2 linked regions of the Alloalcanivorax dieselolei B5 genome follow. The protein of the gene in region 1 interacts with the protein of each later gene in a pairwise test. Links are inferred from orthologs where the notes say so. Each region holds a gene or a part of one and is shown in the gene's direction. Other genes may lie near its edges. The genes, in order: B5T_RS11055 and lepA.

Region 1 (9,671 bases):
AGGGGGCGGCTCTGGAGCGGTGCATCGATGCCTTCCAGCAATTACGCGGCATCTGCCAGATGCTGGAACTGGAGGCCGCCACGGTGATGGCGGAGGACATGGTGCTCACTGCAAGGGAGGTTCAGCGGCGCCCTGAGACGCCCCTGATCCAGGCTCTGGGCAACGCCATCGTGTTACTCGGCCACTACCTGGAATACGTTCAGCTCAGCGGCAGTCCGCTACCGGAAGTCCTGGTGGCCGGCATCAATGAATTGCGCCAGGCCGGCGGTCGCGCGCCACTGCCGGAAAGCCGCTTTTTCCAGGTGGACGAGAGCCTGCCGCGCACGCCGCCGGGGCCGCCGGCGGATGTCGACGGTCTGGCACGGCAAAGTCGCCGCCTGCGCCACATGTACCAAGTGGGGCTGCTGGGCCTGCTGCAGGGGCAGGACCGGCAGACCCATCTGCGTCTTATGTTGCGGGCCATGGAACGGATTGACCGGCTTGCCGGCGGCAAACGGTGGTGGCTGGCACGGGCGGCGCTGGAGTCCCTGCTGCACGACGACATGGCGCTGACCGCGGCCCGGCGCGCCTTGTTGGCGCGCTATGACCGGCAATTGAAAGCTCTGGTGTACAAGGGGGCCGGTGCCCTTGAGCAGGCGCCGCCGGCGGAGTTGCTGCGCGAATGCCTGTATCTCACCGCCTTGGGCAGTGGAAAAGGGGACGCCGCCACCGAGGTGCGTTCCGTATTCGGGCTGCGGGAACGCCCCGCCGACGCCGATCTGCAGCGTGAAATGGCACTGATGACCGGCTCCAAGGGATCCGTGATCCGCTCCGTGGCCGGCGCTTTGAAAGAGGAAATCAACCAGATCAAGGACACCTTGGACATGGCCGCCCAGGGCGTGGCCGATACCGATTACGGCGCCGTCGCCGAAGGGCTCGGACGCATCGCCAGCACCCTGGACATGATTGGCGAGAACGAAGGCGCCCAGGAGCTGCGCCGACGTGCCGAGGATGTCGCCGGCTGGCGCCCCGGCGGCGAGGTGGACAGCGATGCGTTCCACGCTCTGGTGGACGATCTGCTCGCCGCGGAGAACACCATCGCCACCCTGGAGCGCAGTCTGGCGCCGGCGGACGATGTTCGCCGTGAGGTCAACAACGATCGCATCTCCCGCTATCAACTGGATGAAGCGCGCATGACGGTGGTGGGCGAGTGCCGGGCCGGCCTGGCGCTGGCAAAACGGTCGTTGGCCTCCTATATGGAGCAACAGTGGGATACCATGCATCTCAGTAATCTTCCGGGCACTTTCGCTTCGGTGGTGGGAGGGCTGACCTTCCTCGATCTGGAGCGGGCCTGCGCCGTAACCAACGCCTGTCGGTGTTATATCGAGAAGGAGTTGATCGGTGGCAGCGAGGCACCCACGGTCACCGCCATGGAGACCCTGGCGGATGCCCTGACCGCCATCGATTACTATCTTGAGAGCATGGAAGAACAGAAACCGATCGGAGAAGGCGTTCTGGATGTGGCGGAGCAGGCGGTGGGTGCCCTTGGCTATCCCACAGGCGGAGCGACATCGTGAATCATTTCTTTTCCCTGGACCTGTCTTCGGCGGAGCCGAGAGACGCGGACGAAGCCTGGTGTTTCGTGGTCCAAGAACAAAACCTGTACATCGATTTCGCCCAGCAGCCCGGCGATCTGGGCATTCCCAGGCTGCCGGCCTTCCTGCTGCGCCAGCACCCGAATTACCGCTACATTGGCGTGCTGCACGGCCAGCCCTGTTACGTGTGCGATGAAGGTGAGCATGAACTGGCCGACCAGCGTCTGCACCCGACCCCGTTGCGGCAAATCATCGGCCAGTTGGATGACGATACGTTCACCATGGTGGCGCGGGCCCTGCAGGTAATGAGCTGGAGACACAACCACCGTTTCTGCAGCCGCTGTGGCTCTCCCACCTCTCCCCATGAACGTGAGCTGGCAATGACCTGCCCGGCCTGCGACTATCGCCAGTATCCCCGTATCACGCCCTGCGTGATCGCCCTGATCAGTGATGGCGAATACGCTTTGCTGGGCCGTTCCGCGCGCTTTCCGGCGGGATTCTATTCCTGCCTGGCCGGGTTCATGGAGGCCGGAGAGACCGCCGAGCAGGCGGTACGCCGCGAAGTCATGGAGGAAACCGGCATCCAGGTCGGCGATCTGCGCTACGCGCGCAGCCAGTCCTGGCCCTTCCCGCACTCCCTGATGCTCGGTTTTCATGGCGATTATGCCGGTGGCGACATCGTCATCGATGACGATGAAATCGTTGATGCCGGCTGGTACCGCCATGACCAATTGCCGCGTACACCACCACCGGGCAGCATCGCCCACACCCTGATCGAGCAATGGCGCGCGCCTTACCAGTAGCGCCCTGACACAGCCTTCCATGATGATGGAGTCCCGATGAGCTTTTCGTTCGCCCCGCTTTTGATTATGGTCATTGGCTTGGTTCTGGTGCTGATCGGAGCCTGGATCCTGTTACGTCAGAAGTGGCTGTGGCAATGGCTCAAGGGCACGGTCGGATTGCTGTTGGTGGCTGGTGCTCTCTATCTGGTGCTGGTGGCGGTCAGCCTGTACAGCTACCACGAACTGAGCGCCGAATCACCGGTGGCCACCATCAGCTTCCGTGCCACCGATGACCAGGCCTACATCGCCACGGTCACCGGCCGCGATGGCCGCACCCGGGATTTCCGGCTGGCCGGTGACCAATGGCAACTGGACGCCAGAATCATCAAATGGAAGACGCCCTTCGCCTTGTTGGGACTGAAGCCGGCCTATCAATTGGATCGCATCCAGGGGCGCTACTTCGCTCTGGAAGATGAGCGTTCACGGGAACGCACCGTGTATAGTCTCCATGATGAGCCGCCGGTGCTGGATGTCTGGCGCCAGGCCCGGGAGGGCTGGAGTTTTCTCGTCGATGCGCGCTATGGTAGCGCCGCCTATCTGCCGATGGCCGACGGGGCGATTTTTGAAGTGACGGTTTCCCCCACTGGCCTGGTGGGGCGGCCTCTCAACGGCAGCGCGCAGCAAGCGGTTTCCGGCTGGCAATAAGCGGGATTCTGCGCAGTGAGCGGGGCGGGCGATTCAACCCATACATACAGGTGAGCAAGACACGGTGATCATCGATTTAATTTCAGAGTACGGCATGTTTCTCGCCAAAGTCGCCACCCTCGTGGTGGCGATTTTGTTTGTGATTGGCGGGATCGCCACGGCGGCGGCACGTAATCGCCAGCGCAGCGGCCATGATGGCGAACTGCGCGTCAAATACCTCAATGAGGAATTCGACGATCTGCGCGAGAGCATTATTGATGAAGTATGGCCGGAGCAGCGCCGCAAGGCCGAGGCCAAGAAGAAGCGCAAGGAAGAAAAGGCGCGGGCCAAACAGCGCAAAAAAGCGGGCGGCGAGGACAAATCACCACCGCGCCTGTTCGTGCTGGATTTCGATGGCGACCTTCAAGCCAGCGATGTGGAAACCCTGCGCCGTGAAATCAGCGCCATCCTGGAGGTGGCGGAGGCGGATGACGAAGTCCTGCTGCGGCTGGAAAGCCCGGGCGGGCTGGTGCACAGCTACGGGTTGGCCGCCTCGCAACTGAAACGCCTGCGCGGGCGCGGTTTGAAACTCACCGTGGCGGTGGATCAGGTGGCCGCCAGCGGCGGCTATATGATGGCCTGTATTGGCGACCGCATTCTCAGCGCCCCTTTCGCGGTGATCGGTTCCATTGGGGTGGTGGCGCAAATTCCCAATGTTCATCGTCTGCTGAAAAAACACGATGTGGATGTGGAATTGATGACCGCCGGCGAATACAAACGCACCCTGACCATGCTTGGTGAAAACACCGACAAGGCCCGCGCCAAGTTCCAGGAGGAGCTGGAGGAAACCCACCAGCTGTTCAAGAGTTTTGTCCGCGAGCATCGCCGCGGCCTGGATATCGATGCCGTGGCCACCGGTGAACACTGGTTCGGCAGCCGGGCCAAGGAACTGGGGCTGGTGGACGACATCATGACCAGTGATGAATACTTGCAGGGGCGCAAGGGCCAGGTGGATATCTACCAGATCACCTGGGAAGAGAAGCGCAAGCTCGCCGACCGGCTGAGCCTGTCCCTGACCGCCGCCGTCCAGCGTGTGGCGGACCGCTTCTGGCAGCGCGGTTCGCAGCGGCCATTCCAATAGCGCTCATTCCAATAAAGCTCATTCCAATAAAAAATGGCAATACCCAACGGACAACAGCAAACGGAGCTCGCCATGACATTCAAGGCCCTGATCACCGAAAACACCGACAACGGTTACCAAAGCCGGGTAGGGGAGCGCGAGCTGAGTGACCTGCCGGAAGGCGAGGTCCTGGTGAAGGTGGCCTGGTCCTCTCTGAACTACAAGGATGCGCTCAGCGCCAGCGGTAACAAGGGCGTCACCCGACAGTATCCGCACACGCCGGGCATCGATGCCGTTGGTGTGGTGGAAGAAGCGGAGCAGGGCCCTTTCAGCCCCGGTGACGCGGTAATCTGCACCGGCTATGACCTGGGCATGAACACCGCCGGCGGCTATGGCGACTACATTCGCGTGCCGGCGGACTGGCTGGTGCCTTTGCCGGACGGCATGGACCCGCGCTCCGCCATGGTGCTGGGCACCGCCGGGCTCACCGCCGCCCTGTGCGTGGAGGCGTTGTTGGATACCGGCCTGCAAGAGGACCAGGGCGATGTTCTGGTTACCGGCGCCACCGGCGGTGTCGGCTGCGTGGCGGTCTCGATCCTGTCCCGGTTGGGATTCCGGGTGGTGGCCGTAACCGGTAAAAGCGATGCCCATGACTGGCTGAAAAATCTGGGAGCGGCGGACATTATTTCCCGCGAGGACGCCCTGGCGGATGCCAATAAGCCGATGTTGAAGCCGCGCTGGGCCGGGGTGGTGGACTGTGTCGGCGGCGACATGCTGGTGAACGCGCTGAAAACCCTGCAATACGGCGCCAGTGCCGCCTGCTGCGGTCTGGTGGGCTCTCCGCAACTCAATAATGCCACGGTGCTTCCGTTCATCCTGCGTGGCGTCAATCTGCTCGGCGTGGACAGCGTGGAACTGCCACGTGAAGTGAAACAGCAGATCTGGCAACTGCTGGCCTCGGACTGGACTCCGGATCTGGCCGCGCTGGAAGCGGCGGAAATCACCCGGGAACAACTGCCGGAATGGTTCGAACGGATCCTCGCCGGCGGCGTGCGCGGCCGTGTGGTGGTCAAGGTGGGCGGCTGATCGCCGGCTCTCCGGAAGATCGCTGATAAGGGAGGCGCCATGACTGGCACGGGATGGCTGAAATTCGCACTGCGGCTGGACGGCAAGGGCGGCGCGGCGCCCTTCGAGCCGCAGCTGTCCGCCGGCGACCACACCACCCGCTGGATTCATCTGGATTACACCTGCCCGGAAAGCCGGGACTGGCTGGAAGCGCGGGCGGACATCCCGATGGTGGTCAGCGAGGCGCTGTTGACCCCGGAGACCCGCCCGCGAGTCAGCGACGTGGGCGGAGGACTGCTGGTCTACCTCAGGGGCGTCAATCTGTCCCCGGATGCCCGGCCCGAGGATATGATCGCGGTGCGGCTGTGGGTCCGGGATGGCCTGGTGATCAGCACGCAGAAGCGCACCCTGAAGTCGCTTACCGAGCTGGTGGACGCCCTGCATGCCGGAGAAGGGCCGGCGACCCCGTCGGAACTGCTGGCCGGCCTGGTGGACGGGCTTGTCTGGCGCATGGAAGAGGTGATCGAGCACATCGAGGATCAGGTGGCGGACTTTTCCGAACGACTGGAAGGCGAATCAGGCAACCGCGATCAGACCCGCCGTATCGGCGCCTTGCGCCGCCGGGCGATCACCCTGCGGCGCTACATGGCCCCGCAACGGGATGCGCTGACCAGGCTCCATGGCGACAGCCGCATTCGCAGCGGGGACGCGGAAATTATTCGTGAAGCCACCGATCGCCTGCAACGCCTGCTGGAAGATCTCGACGCGGCCCGCGAGCACGCCACCCTGCTGCAGGAAGAGGTCTTTTCCGCCCAGAACGAGACCATCAACGACCGCATGTACCTGCTGGCCATCATCAGCGCCACCTTTCTGCCGCTGGGTTTTTTGACCGGTCTGTTCGGTATCAATGTGGGCGGGCTGCCCTGGCTGGAAGATCCCAAAGGCTTTTGGTGGTTTACCGGCATGCTCGTTATCACCGGCACCGGCATTCTGTTGTGGATGATCCGGCGACGCTGGGTGTGAATCGGGATAAGACGGCTACTGTAGGAGCTTGCCCTGCAAGCGAATATCAGAAATCGCACGGGGCAAGCTCTTACAGCACAGAGATCAGGCTGATTGACGGCGATAGATCGGGCGCTCGTCATGAACATCGCCCTGGTAGGTCACCGAGAACGGACGCAGCCCGTTCAGGGCTTCCTCGATATCGCGGTCGGCACGGACCTCGAAGGCATTGAAGCCGACGCGGTGCATGTAGAACAGCTGATCCTGCAGCACATCGCCCACCGCCCGGACCTCACCTTCAAAGCCATAGCGGGTGCGCAACTCACGGGCGTAGGAATAGCCGCGGCCATCCTTGAAAGCCGGGAAGTTCACCGCCACCAGGGGCAGGGCGGCCAGATCCGCGGCCAGGTCCGTCGGTTCCTCGCCGGGTTCCAGACACACCCCCACCGGCGCGGCGCGCTCCAGCAGGGCATCACGATGAGCCAGCCAGTAGGCCAGCGGCACGATCACCGCTCCTTCCGCCGGAACGTCTTGCTGATCGAGTTCCTCGGAGGTCAGCCGTTGCCAGGTGTTCTCGACGATTTCGCCGTTGACGATCACCTTAGCCATATACCACCTCCTTGAACGGGTCCATGCCGATGCGCTCGTACGTGCTGATGAAAGGCTCGTTTTCCAGACGATTGTCCAGGTACACGCTAATGATCTTGCCGATCACGCCGGTGACTTCGTGGGACTCGAAGGACGGCCCCATTTTTTCGCCAATGCGGGATTGGCGGTCACCGCGACCACCCAGGGTGATCTGGTAGAACTCCTTGCCTTTCTTGTCCACGCCGAGAATACCGATGTGGCCGATATGGTGATGACCGCAGGCGTTCATACAGCCGGAGATATTCACGTCCAGGGGGCCCAGATCGTGAACGAAGTCCAGGTCGTCGAACTGGCGCTGGATGCCCTCGGCGATCGGTACCGACTTGGCATTGGCCAGGGCACAGAGGTCGCCGCCGGGGCAGGCCACGATGTCCGTGATCAAACCCAGGTTCGGCGTGGCGAAGCCAAGCGCGTCCAACTGCTGCCAGAGATCATACAGCTCGTCCTCGGCGACATCGGCCAACACCATGTTTTGCTGGTGCGTGGTGCGTACTTCGGAGAACGCGTAACGGTCCGCCAGATCGGCCACATCTTCCAGCTGCTCGTCGGTAATGTCACCGGGGATGCGGCCGGTCTTCTTCAACGTCAGAGTCACCGACCGGTAGCCGTCCTTTTTATGGGCACGGGTATTGGTGTGGTACCAGCGGTTGAAAGCGCGGTGCTGATCCAGCGCATTGTGCAGTGCGGTGGTATCCACATCGGTGCGGTAATCCGGATCCACGAAGCAGGCCTTGATGCGAGCCACTTCTTCCCGGGTCAGTGTCATCGCACCGCCTTTCAGCTCGGCGAATTCCGCTTCCGCCAGCTCACGGAATTTATCCGCGCCCAGGGCTTTCACCAGAATCTTGATACGGGCTTTGTACTTGTTGTCACGATTACCGTACTTGTTGTACACCCGCAGAATCGCTTCCAGATAGGCAAGCAGATCCGGCCAGGCGACAAACTCGCCGATGACTTCGCCGGTCATCGGGGTACGGCCGAGACCACCGCCGGCCCAAACCTGGAAGCCGGTTTCGCCGTTGTGGTCGTGAACGATCTGCACGCCGATATCGTGCACGCCGATCAAGGCCGGATCCGCGTCCGGCACCGCGTTCACGGCGATCTTGAATTTGCGCGGCAGATAGGCGAATTCCGGGTTGAAGGTGGCCCACTGGCGGATCACTTCACACCAGGGGCGCGGGTCCTCGATTTCACGCGGATTAACGCCGGCGTATTCGTCGGTGGTGATGTTGCGAATGCAGTTGCCGCTGGTTTGAATGGCGTGCATCTGCACACTGGCCAGTTCGGCGAGAATGTCGGGAGTGTCGGCCAGTTCCGGCCAGTTCAACTGAATATTCTGACGGGTACTGACGTGGCAGAAGCCCTTGTCGTAATCGCGGGTAATGGACGCCAGCTTGCGTACCTGAGTGCTATTGAGCATGCCGTAAGGTACGGAGATACGCATCATCGGCGCATAGCGCTGGATGTAGAGCCCGTTCTGCAGCCGCAGGACGAGGAATTCGTCCTCGCTCAGTTGGCCCGCCAGGTAACGCCGGGTCTGGTCGCGGTACTGCGCCACCCGCTCTTCCAGAAGACGTTGGTCATAGTCCTGATATACGTACATTGCTGTGTCGCGCCGTGTTAATTCGTTGATTTGCAAACCGTTTGGCGGCTTGCAACTCCGAGTGGCGCGAACTTTAGCAAAGGGTTTTTATACTTAAAAGAAATATATCGCTATATCCCTAGTGTGTTCCGCTATGATCCCGCGGCACTGAGAACCATTTTCACTACCACAAAAACACCGATCACCAGGCCCAGCACCAGGATCACATAAACGCCGATATAATCGCCGGGATTGCCCTTGTTAAAATCCCGTTCGCGGTTGGCGTGGCTCTGCACGCCAAACAGTCCGGCAAGGATGCTTTTCAACACTTGCAGGAAGTTGGGGCGGTCCGAGCCGGAATTGTTCTGATCACTCATGAAGACCTCGTCATAATTGAATGTGAGCCCAACTTCGGCGCACCCACAGCCCTCCCAGCAGGGAGGAGGTCACCAGCCGTTGCAGAGCCTGGGCCAGCCAGATGCCAAGCAAGCCGAATCCCAGCCAGGGGCCAATGATATAGGCCAACGGCAGGAACAGGCACCATTGTACAACAAGCGTGACCATCATTACCGACCGGGATGCGCCGGCCCCCAGCAAAGCCTGGGTGAAAATGATGGCCGCGCCGTCCAGGCAAATCGCCAGCCCGGTGATCATCAGCGGCACCCGTCCGAGTGCCACCAGATCTGGCTGGTGCAGGAACAAACCCAGAATCCACTCCGGCACCAGCCACATCGGCAGCGCGGTGACGAACAGCATCAGCACCGCCAGCCAGGTGACGTCCCAACCCCAGCGGTAAGCGTCGGCGGCATCCCGGCGTCCCAGCGCCTGCCCCACCAGCGACGCGGCGGCCAGTCCGAGCCCGATGGCCGGCAGAATCAGCAGCAGAATCAAGGTGATCAGTACGTGGGCCACCGCCACTTCGTCGGCGCCGACCATGCCGATGATCCAGAACAGCACGGTGAGGCCGGCGGAGAAGAAGAACTGCTGCACCGAGTTGGGAATACTGACCCTGGCGATGCTGCGCAGGGTGGTGGCGGAGGGCCAGGCGGCCATGAAGCCGTGCTCGCGCCCCAGCTTCCAGGTTTGCAGCAAGTAAAGCAGGCTGCCGAGATACAGGGACAGGGTGGTGCCCAGGCCGGCGCCGGCGGCGCCCATTTCCGGCAGGCCGAGACGGCCGAAGATCAGCCCGTAGCTGAGTACCACATTGGCCACAT
Region 2 (9,678 bases), 820 kb from region 1 along the record:
TGGCTGGCGGCGCCGAATTCGCTCCGGCACGGCCAGGGCAAGGCGAAGAACGCGACGTTCCGGGGGGCACAGTGCTTCTGCAACACCAGCTCACGACGGGAAAAACAGGGCCATCGGCGCCTGGTCGGTATGCGCCGCGCGTGCCGTGCCGACGGGATGCCGCCGCTCGTCTTGCCACGACCACCCCGAAGGAGTGCTAGGTGTCCGACGAACAGTTGGTCAAAAAAGCCAAGATTGGTGATCAGCGCGCCTTCGAAGTGTTGGTACTGAAGTACCAGCAACGCATTTTCGCTCTCATCAGCCGTTACGTCCGCGACCAGGATGAGGTCCAGGACGTGGCTCAGGAAGCCTTTATCAAAGCCTGGCGCGCCTTGCCGCGGTTCCGCGGTGACAGTGCCTTCTATACCTGGCTTTACCGCATCGCCGTCAATACCGCCAAGAACCATCTGGTGGCCCAGGGGCGCCGTCCTCCGGGCACCGACCTGGATGCCGCCGAGGCGGAACAGTACAGTGGTGCGGAAATCCTGCACGAGATTGGAACCCCTGAGTCCCATGTGTTGTCTGAGGAGCTGGAGGCAGTAATCCACCGGGCCATCGAGGCACTGCCCCAGGAACTCAAGACCGCCGTGACCCTGCGTGAATTCGAGGGCCTCAGCTATGAGGACATCGCGGTGGTCATGGAATGTCCGGTGGGAACGGTGCGTTCGCGCATCTTCCGGGCTCGGGAAGCCATCGACGAGGCGGTGCGGCCCCTGCTAGGGTCGCAACGTGGAGACAAAGGGTGAGGTCATGAAACGGGACTTTGAAGTGTTGTCCGCCCTGCTGGACGGTGAAACCAATGAATTCGAGACGCGGCGGGTGCTGCGGGATCTGGATACGCTGGATGAGAGCGATCTGGATACCCTGGCCCGTTGGCAACTCACCCGTGATGTGATGCATGGCCAGGCGGTTCGGCCGGTGCCATCGTCCTTTAACGCGCGTCTGTCCGAGGCGCTGGCGGCGGAATCGGCGCCGGCGCGCCGGTCCGGCCTGGTGGGTGGTTTCGCCCGGGTGGCGGTGGCCGCCTCCGTGGCCGCGGCCACCGTGGTGGGCTGGCAGTACTGGAGTGGGCCCTCCGGCTCTTCCCTGTCTTCCGGCGCGCCGCAAAACACCCTGGCCGCCAATGATCAGCGCATGAGCCGTCCGTTCGGCGATCTTTCGCTGGTGTCGCAAAGTGCCCGTGGCGGTGCCGGCGCGGTGCCGGTGCAGGTCAACGCGGCCCAGCCGCGGGTCAACGCCATGCTGATGCGGCACAGTGAGTTCGCCGCGCGCCACAGCGGGCAGGGCATGATGCCTTATGCCCGTCTGGTGAGCATGGACGCCCGCAACGGAGCACGCTAACGAATGCTGCGAACCCTCGCTTTTGGTCTGACCCTGATCGCGCCGCTGCCGGCGCTGCTGCTCGCCCCGCCGGCCTCGGCTCAGGAAGCCCCCGCGGCGACCCTGCTGCAATCCATGTCCGAGGCGTCCCGGCAACTCAACTATAAAGGCCGTTTCCTCTATCAGTTTGGTGCCGAAGTGAGCACCATGGAGGTGAGTCATGCGGTCTTCGACGATCATCAATATCAGCGTCTGACCCATCTCGACGGCCGCCTGGTGGAAGTGCTGCGGCGTGGACCGGAACTGGTTTGCCTGCATTCCAACGGCACCCTGACCCGGATCTCCGACGACGCCGACGGCTCCCCGCTGGAATTCCAGGACCGGCTGGCGAGCGCCATCCCTTCCCAGTACAACGTTCTCCTCGACGGTGACGGCCGCGTCGCTGGCCGATCGACCCTGCGCGTGCGCGTGGCGCCGCTGGACAACCACCGTTACGGTTACCGGCTGTGGCTGGATGACGAAAGCAAACTGCTGCTGAAGTCGGAAATGGTGGATGGCAACGGCCTGGCGCTGGAGCGAGTGGAATTCGTCACCCTGGATTTGAGTCCCGGGCTGCAACGGGCAGACTTCGATGTGCCCGAGACCCACAGCGAACGGGCCCTGGAAAACGTGGCGTCTTCCCGGCCCGGTAATTTCGTCATTGAGGCGCAGTGGCTGCCCGGCGGTTTCGAGGCCGTGGATCAGGACTGGCGCCGTGTCGACACGGTGGCGGATCCGGTGGCGGCACAGAGTTACAGTGACGGTCTCGCCACCTTCACCGTTTTCGCCGAAGCCACCGACGGCGCCAGCCCCGAAGAGGGGGTCAGCCGGGTCGGTCCCACCGTGGCGATCAGCCGCCACACCCAGAACGGGCCAGTTACCTTCCTTATGACCCTGGTGGGTGAAATCCCCCAGCCCACGGCCGAACGGGTCATGCAATCAATACAGGTCTCCACGGCGCAATGATCGAGGAGCACGGGCGCGTGGTGGCACGGGAGCCCGGCGCGATCTGGGTGGAAACCGTGCGGGCCGGTGTCTGTGATGCCTGCCAGGCCCGTAAGGGCTGCGGCCATCGTCTGATCAATCAAAGCGGCGGGCAGCGTGCCCGTCTTCGCGTGTTGACCCGCGACACTTTCCAGGACGACGAGGAAGTGGTGGTGGGCATTCCCGAAGGCGCTTTGCTGCGCGGTGCTCTGTGGGTTTACGCTTTACCCCTGGTTTTACTGTTTGCGGGCGCTTTGCTCGGCGGCGCCTTGCCGTTGCCGTTCGACGGCGCCGCGCTGTTCGGGGTGCTGGGCCTGCTGCTGGGTTTCATCATCAATCGTTGGCGCGATCGCGGTGATCGCGGCCGGGCGTATCAACCAACGGTCCTGCGCCGCCGTCCGGTGCGGGAGGATGGGGCGGTCAGGATCGTTTCGCCATAACCGCTGTCAGCACAAGACACACTAGACTCCATCGATGCACAGGGAGCTTTCCATGGGAATGATTCAACACTATTTGTTGCCGCCGCTGCTGGCGGTGGGGCTGGTGATCGCCGGTTGCGGTGGTTCGGAGCAACAACAGGCGCCGGCGGAACAGCCCAAGGCGGCCTCGCCAACCCAGGCGCAGCCGTCTTCCCAGCCGCTGGTCACCGGCCTGCCGGACTTCACTGCGCTGGTGGAGAAAGAGGGCCCGGCGGTGGTCAACATCAGCACCGTCACCCACCGTGACGCCAGCGACCGGCAACAGCAAATGGAGCAGCTGCCGGAATTCTTCCGCCGCTTCTTCGATGAATTCGGCGGCGGCATGCCGGAACAGGAGGACGTCCGCTCCCTGGGCTCCGGCTTCATCATCTCCAGCGACGGCTATGTGCTGACCAACAATCACGTGGTCGCCGACGCCGACGAAATCGTGGTGCGCCTGCAGGACCGCCGGGAGCTGGATGCCGAACTGGTGGGCGCCGATGAGCAGAGCGACCTGGCCCTGCTCAAGGTGGAGGCTTCCGACTTGCCGGTGGTCAACATCGGCTCCTCCGAAAATCTCAAGGTGGGCGAATGGGTGCTGGCCATTGGCGCGCCGTTCGGCTTCGACAGCTCGGTGACCGCCGGCATCGTCAGCGCCAAGGGGCGCAGCCTGCCATCGGACAACTATGTGCCGTTTATCCAGACCGACGTGGCCATCAACCCTGGCAACAGCGGCGGGCCGTTGTTCAATCTGAACGGCGAAGTGGTGGGTATCAATTCCCAGATCATCAGCCGCTCCGGCGGTTACATGGGGCTCAGCTTCGCCATCCCCATGGACATGGCCATGGATGTGGTGGAACAGCTCAAGGACACCGGCAAGGTGAGCCGGGGCTGGCTCGGCGTGCTGGTCCAGGAGGTGGACCGGGATCTGGCCGAGTCCTTCGGCCTGGAGCGGCCCATGGGGGCGCTGGTGGCCCAGGTGGTGGACGGCTCGCCGGCCGCCGCCGCGGGTTTGCAACCCGGTGACGTGATCATCGAGTTCGATGGTCATCAGATCGAGCGTTCCGGTGACCTGCCGAAGGTGGTCGGCACCATCAAGCCGGACAGCGAAGTAGACCTGACGGTGATGCGCGACGGCGGCAAGAAAGACTTGTCCGTGACCGTGGGCCAATTGCCCGAGGATCCGCGCCAGGCCGCCGCCGGCGGTGGTGGCGAGGATGCCCAGGGCGGCGTGCTCGGCCTGCAGGTGCGCGACGCCAGCGCCGCCGAACTGGCCCGCGCCAAGACCGATCACGGTGTCGTCGTCGCCAAGGTGGAAGAGGGCCCGGCCCGCACCGCGGGCGTTCGCAGCGGCGATATTCTGGTGTCTCTCAATAACCAGCCGGTCAAGGACATCGACGCCTTGCAGGACATCGTCAAGAACCTGCCCGAGCAGGGCACCGTGCCGGCCCTGGTCAACCGCGGCGGCAACGCCCGCTTCATCGCCCTCAAGCTGGGGCAGTGATCATCGCGGTCCTTTCCATTCCTTTCCATGGACGAAAGGACCACGATCGGCCTGCCTGATGCGGTTTATGGCGCCCGGCGACCAACAACTTTGGTTGCCGGGTGCATAATCCGCTAGAATCGCCCTCCATCGTTTCGTTCCCTGGCGGCAATTTGTGACCGACATTACCCATATTCGCAACTTCTCCATCATCGCCCACATCGATCACGGCAAATCCACCCTGGCGGACCGCTTCATCCAGACCTGTGGCGGCCTCAGCGATCGGGAACTGAAGGAGCAGGTTCTCGATTCCATGGATCTTGAGCGCGAGCGCGGCATCACCATCAAGGCGCAAAGCGTGACGCTGCACTACACCGCTCGCAATGGGGAAACCTACCAGCTCAACTTCATCGATACCCCCGGCCACGTGGACTTCTCCTACGAGGTGTCCCGCTCGCTGTCGGCCTGCGAGGGGGCCTTGCTGGTGGTGGACGCCGCTCAGGGGGTGGAAGCGCAGTCGGTGGCCAACTGTTACACCGCCATCGAGCAGGATCTGGAAGTGCTGCCGGTACTGAACAAGATCGACCTGCCGCAGGTGGAACCGGAACGGGTGATCGAGGAAATCGAGGAGATCATCGGCATCAACGCCATGGACGCCTGCCGGGTATCGGCCAAGACCGGTGTCGGTATCGATGATTTGCTCGAGCAACTGGTGGAGCGCATCCCGGCACCGGAAGGGGAGCGCGGCGGCCGTTTGCAGGCGCTGATCATCGATTCCTGGTTCGACAACTACATGGGCGTGATCTGTCTGGTGCGGGTCAAGCACGGCCGCCTCAAGAAAGGCGACAAGATCGTGGTCAAATCCACCGGCCAGACCCATGTGGTGGACAGCCTGGGGATTTTCACTCCCAAACGCACCGAAACCCGGCATCTGGAAGCCGGCGAGGTGGGCTGGGTCAGCGCCACCATCAAGGACATTCACGGTGCGCCGGTGGGCGATACCCTGACCCACGCCAACAGCCCGGACGTGCCGGCGCTGCCCGGCTTCCAGAAGGTCAAACCGCAGGTCTACGCCGGCATGTTCCCGGTCTCCGCGGACGACTACGAGGACTTCCGCGACGCGCTGTCCAAGCTGGCGTTGAACGACGCCTCCCTGTTCTACGAGCCGGAAACCTCGGACGCGCTGGGCTTCGGCTTCCGCGTCGGCTTCCTCGGCATGCTGCACATGGAGATCATCCATGAGCGGCTGGAACGGGAATACGACATGGACCTGATCACCACGGCGCCCACCGTGGTGTACGAATTGATGCTCAGTGACGGCAGCCTGCTGTACGTGGACAACCCGTCCAAGCTGCCCGAAGGCAACAAGATCGAGGAATTCCGCGAGCCCATCGCCCGCGTCAATATCCTGGTGCCGCAGGAATACGTGGGCAACGTGATCACCCTGTGCGTGGAGCGCCGCGGTGAGCAGAAGGGCATGCAGTACCTGGGCAAGCAGGTGTCGTTGGTGTACGACATTCCCATGGCCGAAGTGGTGTTGGATTTCTTCGATCGGCTGAAGTCGGTGAGCCGGGGCTTCGCCTCCCTGGACTACGCCTTCGAGCGTTTCCAGGCCACCAAACTGGTGCGGGTGGACGTGCTGATCAACGGCGACAAGGTCGATGCGCTGGCGATGATCTGCCACCTGGATCAATCCGCCCATCGCGGCCGGGTGCTGATCGAGAAGATGAAGGAACTGGTGCCCCGGCAGATGTTCGACGTGGCGATCCAGGCCGCCATCGGCAGCAAGATCATTGCCCGCCAGACGGTGAAGGCGCTGCGCAAGAACGTCACCGCCAAGTGTTACGGCGGTGACGTGTCTCGTAAGAAGAAGCTCCTCCAGAAACAGAAGGAGGGCAAGAAACGGATGAAGCAGGTGGGCAACGTGGAAATTCCCCAAGAGGCCTTCCTTGCCGTGCTGAAGGTGGATGACTGATGGATATAGATATTGGCTTCTGGTTGACCCTGGCGCTGCTGGTCACCGTGGTGGTATGGATACTCGACCGGCTGTTTAAACTGCGTCAGAGAGGCGGAAGTCTGGGCAGCACGGTGGAGACTTCGAATTCGTTGATTTCGGTGTTCTTCGTGGTGCTGGTGATCCGCTCCTTCGTGGTGGAACCGTTCACCATCCCCTCCGGCTCCATGCTGCCGACCCTGGAAGTGCACGACTTCATTCTGGTCAACAAATTCGCCTATGGGCTGCGCCTGCCGGTGACCAACACCAAGATCCTGGAGACCGGCGAACCGGAGCGCGGTGATGTGATGGTGTTCAAATTTCCGGAAAACCGTGCTCAGAATTTCATCAAACGAGTGATCGGTCTCCCCGGTGATGAAGTGGAAGTGCGTGATAATGTGGTGTACGTCAACGGTGAAGCGGTGCGGCGCGACCTGATCAAAAACGGTAGCAACAGTCAGGCGTGGCGCCGTGAGTATATCGAGGTGCTCGGCGAACATTCGCATCTGATTCGCCAGGAAGGCCCGGTCAATCCGTACACCGGAGACAAGGTCATTCCCCGCAACACCCAGGGCAAGTGGCAGGTACCCGAGGGGGAGTACTTTGTCATGGGTGACAACCGGGATAACAGCAACGACAGCCGTTTCTGGGGCTTCGTCCCCGAGAATCTGGTGGTGGGCAAGGCGTTCCTGATCTGGATGCACTGGGAACCGTTCTTCTCGCTGCCCAGCTTCTCCCGCAACGGCGCGATCGACAAAGTGGAGACATAACAACATGAAAGGGCGCGCACGTCAGGGGGGGCTTTCCCTATTGGGTTGGATCGTGGTGCTGATCGTTCTGGCGGTGTTCGGCACCGCCGCGTTCCGCATGGTGCCGGCGTATATGGAGTACAACACCATCAAATCGGCGACCGTTTCCTTGCTTGGCGACAGCAAGACCGCGCTGATGTCGGAGCGGGAAATCCGCGACGCGCTGAGCAAGCGTTTCATCATCAATCAGGTCAATGCGATCACCGCCAATGACCTGGTGGTGAGTAAGGAAGGCGGCCGTGTTTCGGTGGCGGTGGATTACGAAGTCCGTGAGCCGCTGTTCTACAATGTGTCCGTGGTGATGACGTTCCAGGACACATTCAGCAAATCGGCGGCGCCGTGATCGAACACCGTGAGCGTTTGGAAAAGGCCCTGGGCTACCGTTTCAGCGATGGGGAGCGGCTGGAACTGGCGTTGACCCATCGCAGCGTCAGCCGGCGTCACAATAACGAGCGGCTGGAATTCCTCGGTGACGCCCAGCTCAGCCAGATCATTTCCACCGAACTGTTCCACCGTTTTACGGACGCGGCGGAAGGGCAACTGACCCGCATGCGCGCCTCGCTGGTGCGTGGCCAGACCCTGGCGGAAGTGGCCCGCGAGCTGGGTCTGGGGGAATACCTGATTCTGGGCGGCGGTGAGCTGAAAAGCGGCGGCCACCGGCGTGACTCCATCCTGGCCGATACCCTGGAAGCGCTGATCGGCGCCATGGTCATTGATGGCGGTGAAGACGCCTGCCGCGAAGTCGTGCTGAGCTGGTTCGAAGCCCGGCTGGCGGCGATCAGCCCGCAGAGCGTGCGCAAGGACGCCAAAACCCGCTTGCAGGAATGGCTGCAGGCGCGCAAATATGAATTACCCGTCTACGGCGTGCTGTCGATCAGCGGCCAGGCGCCGAAACAATCCTTCGAGGTGGAATGCGAACTGAGTGGCTTGAAGAAAACCTTCCGTGCCAGCGGCCCGAGCCGCCGGCGTGCCGAGCAGCAGGCCGCGGAGCAGGCTCTGGAGTGGCTGGAGCAGACCTATGAGTGAATCCCGTCGCTGCGGTCTGGTGGCGATCATCGGCCGCCCCAACGTGGGCAAATCCACGCTGATGAACCATTTGATCGGCCAGAAGGTGAGTATCACCTCGCGTAAGCCGCAGACCACCCGTCACCGTATCCACGGCATTCTGACCCGGGACGACTGCCAGATCGTGTTCGCCGATACCCCGGGCATCCATACCGGCCAGCAACGGGCACTCAACCGGGCCATGAACGAAGCGGCCATGTCGGCGTTGTCCGATGTGGATGTCATCTGTTTCATGGTGGACAGCGACAAGTGGAATGAAGGTGACGAGCACGTACTGTCATTGCTGGCCCGGGCCGGCGACATTCCGGTGATCCTGGTGGTCAATAAAGTGGATCGCCTGGACGACAAAGCCGCCATGCTGCCGTTGCTGGACAAACTCAACCAGCGTCACGATTTCGCCGAAGTGATTCCGGTGTCCGCGCTGGGCGGACACAACCTGGACGTGTTGGAACAGGCGCTGGTTTCCCGCTTGCCGGAAGGCGATTTCTGGTTCGACGAGGACCAACTCACCGATCGCAGCCTGCGTTTCATGGCGGCGGAAATCATCCGCGAAAAAGTGGTCCGGCAACTGGGTCAGGAAGTCCCCCATCAGGTCACCGTGGAAATCGACCTGTGGGAGGACGGACCCCGTGTCACCGACATCGCCGCCACCATTCTGGTGGAACGGCGCGGGCAGAAAAAAATTCTCATCGGCGATAAAGGCGAGCGCATCAAGAGCATCGGCACCCAGGCCCGCCGCGACATCGAAAACCTGATCGAGCGCCGCGTCATGCTCAATCTGTGGGTGAAGATCAAGGCTGGCTGGTCCGATGACGATCGCGCCCTGCGTTCCCTGGGCTATGACGACTCGCGACAATCCTGACGGCGCCAACGGCCTCGAACCGGCCTGGCTGCTGCATCGCCGGCCGTTCCGCAACACCAGTCTGATTCTCGACCTGTTCCTGCCCGGCGGCGGCCGGGTCGGCGCGGTGGCCCGCGGTGGCCGTCGTAACCCGGCGCTGGCGCCGTTCGTGCCGCTGTGGGTGCAATTGCAGCAGGGCAGCGGCGAACTCCATACCCTGCGTCAGGTGGAACCGCGCGGCGTGGCCGTCGCCCTGAGCGGTAACGCCTTGTATTGCGGCTTCTACCTCAACGAGCTGCTGGTACGCTTGCTGCACCGCGACGATCCTCATCCGGACCTGTGGCCCGCCTACGAACACACGTTGAACGAGCTGAAAGGCGACACGCCCCTGGATGTGTCCCTGCGCCGTTTCGAAATGGTGCTGCTGGAAGAGGTGGGCTACGGCCTGGTGCTCGAACACGATGGCGAAGGGCAACCGCTATCGCCGGAACTGCGCTACGGCTGGGTGCCGGACCTGGGGCTGATACCCAACAAAAACGGCCACTCCGGCGCCGACCTGCAAGCCCTGGCCGAAGACCACTGGAGCCCGGCGGTCCGCCGCATGGCCAAACAACTACTGCGCGAAGCCCTGGCGCCACACCTGGGCG

The links.
Region 2: the proteins of B5T_RS11055 (region 1) and lepA interact in binary tests that used the Escherichia coli proteins (3 or more experiments, as listed by UniProt). The link is inferred for Alloalcanivorax dieselolei B5 from one-to-one orthologs.

The regions. Positions count from the first base shown.
Region 1 is NC_018691.1:2,455,981-2,465,651, forward strand. The notes cover bases 4,279-7,266. They hold B5T_RS11055 (zinc transporter ZntB), read left to right. Parts: upstream 4,279-5,285; coding sequence 5,286-6,248; downstream 6,249-7,266. Other genes in these bases: B5T_RS11050 (YhdH/YhfP family quinone oxidoreductase), read left to right, coding at 4,279-5,246; B5T_RS11060 (DUF934 domain-containing protein), read right to left, coding at 6,333-6,836; B5T_RS11065 (nitrite/sulfite reductase), read right to left, coding at 6,829-7,266. Also shown: B5T_RS11030 (hypothetical protein), read left to right, coding at 1-1,556; nudC (NAD(+) diphosphatase), read left to right, coding at 1,553-2,377; B5T_RS11040 (hypothetical protein), read left to right, coding at 2,414-3,061; protease SohB, read left to right, coding at 3,126-4,181; more of B5T_RS11050, read left to right, coding at 4,254-4,278; more of B5T_RS11065, read right to left, coding at 7,267-8,478; B5T_RS11070 (DUF2970 domain-containing protein), read right to left, coding at 8,610-8,834; B5T_RS11075 (MATE family efflux transporter), read right to left, coding at 8,845-9,671. UniProt on the Escherichia coli protein: Zinc transporter. Acts as a Zn(2+):proton symporter, which likely mediates zinc ion uptake. Purified ZntB reconstituted in liposomes also binds and transports Cd(2+), Ni(2+) and Co(2+).
Region 2 is NC_018691.1:1,637,755-1,647,432, forward strand. The notes cover bases 3,904-6,898. They hold lepA (translation elongation factor 4), read left to right. Parts: upstream 3,904-4,498; coding sequence 4,499-6,298; downstream 6,299-6,898. Other genes in these bases: B5T_RS07515 (DegQ family serine endoprotease), read left to right, coding at 3,904-4,344; lepB (signal peptidase I), read left to right, coding at 6,298-6,898. In the rest of the region: RNA polymerase sigma factor RpoE, read left to right, coding at 201-785; B5T_RS07500 (sigma-E factor negative regulatory protein), read left to right, coding at 790-1,380; B5T_RS07505 (MucB/RseB C-terminal domain-containing protein), read left to right, coding at 1,384-2,364; B5T_RS07510 (SoxR reducing system RseC family protein), read left to right, coding at 2,361-2,822; more of B5T_RS07515, read left to right, coding at 2,875-3,903; more of lepB, read left to right, coding at 6,899-7,086; B5T_RS07530 (DUF4845 domain-containing protein), read left to right, coding at 7,091-7,468; rnc (ribonuclease III), read left to right, coding at 7,465-8,151; GTPase Era, read left to right, coding at 8,144-9,052; DNA repair protein RecO, read left to right, coding at 9,030-9,678. UniProt on the Escherichia coli protein: Required for accurate and efficient protein synthesis under certain stress conditions. May act as a fidelity factor of the translation reaction, by catalyzing a one-codon backward translocation of tRNAs on improperly translocated ribosomes.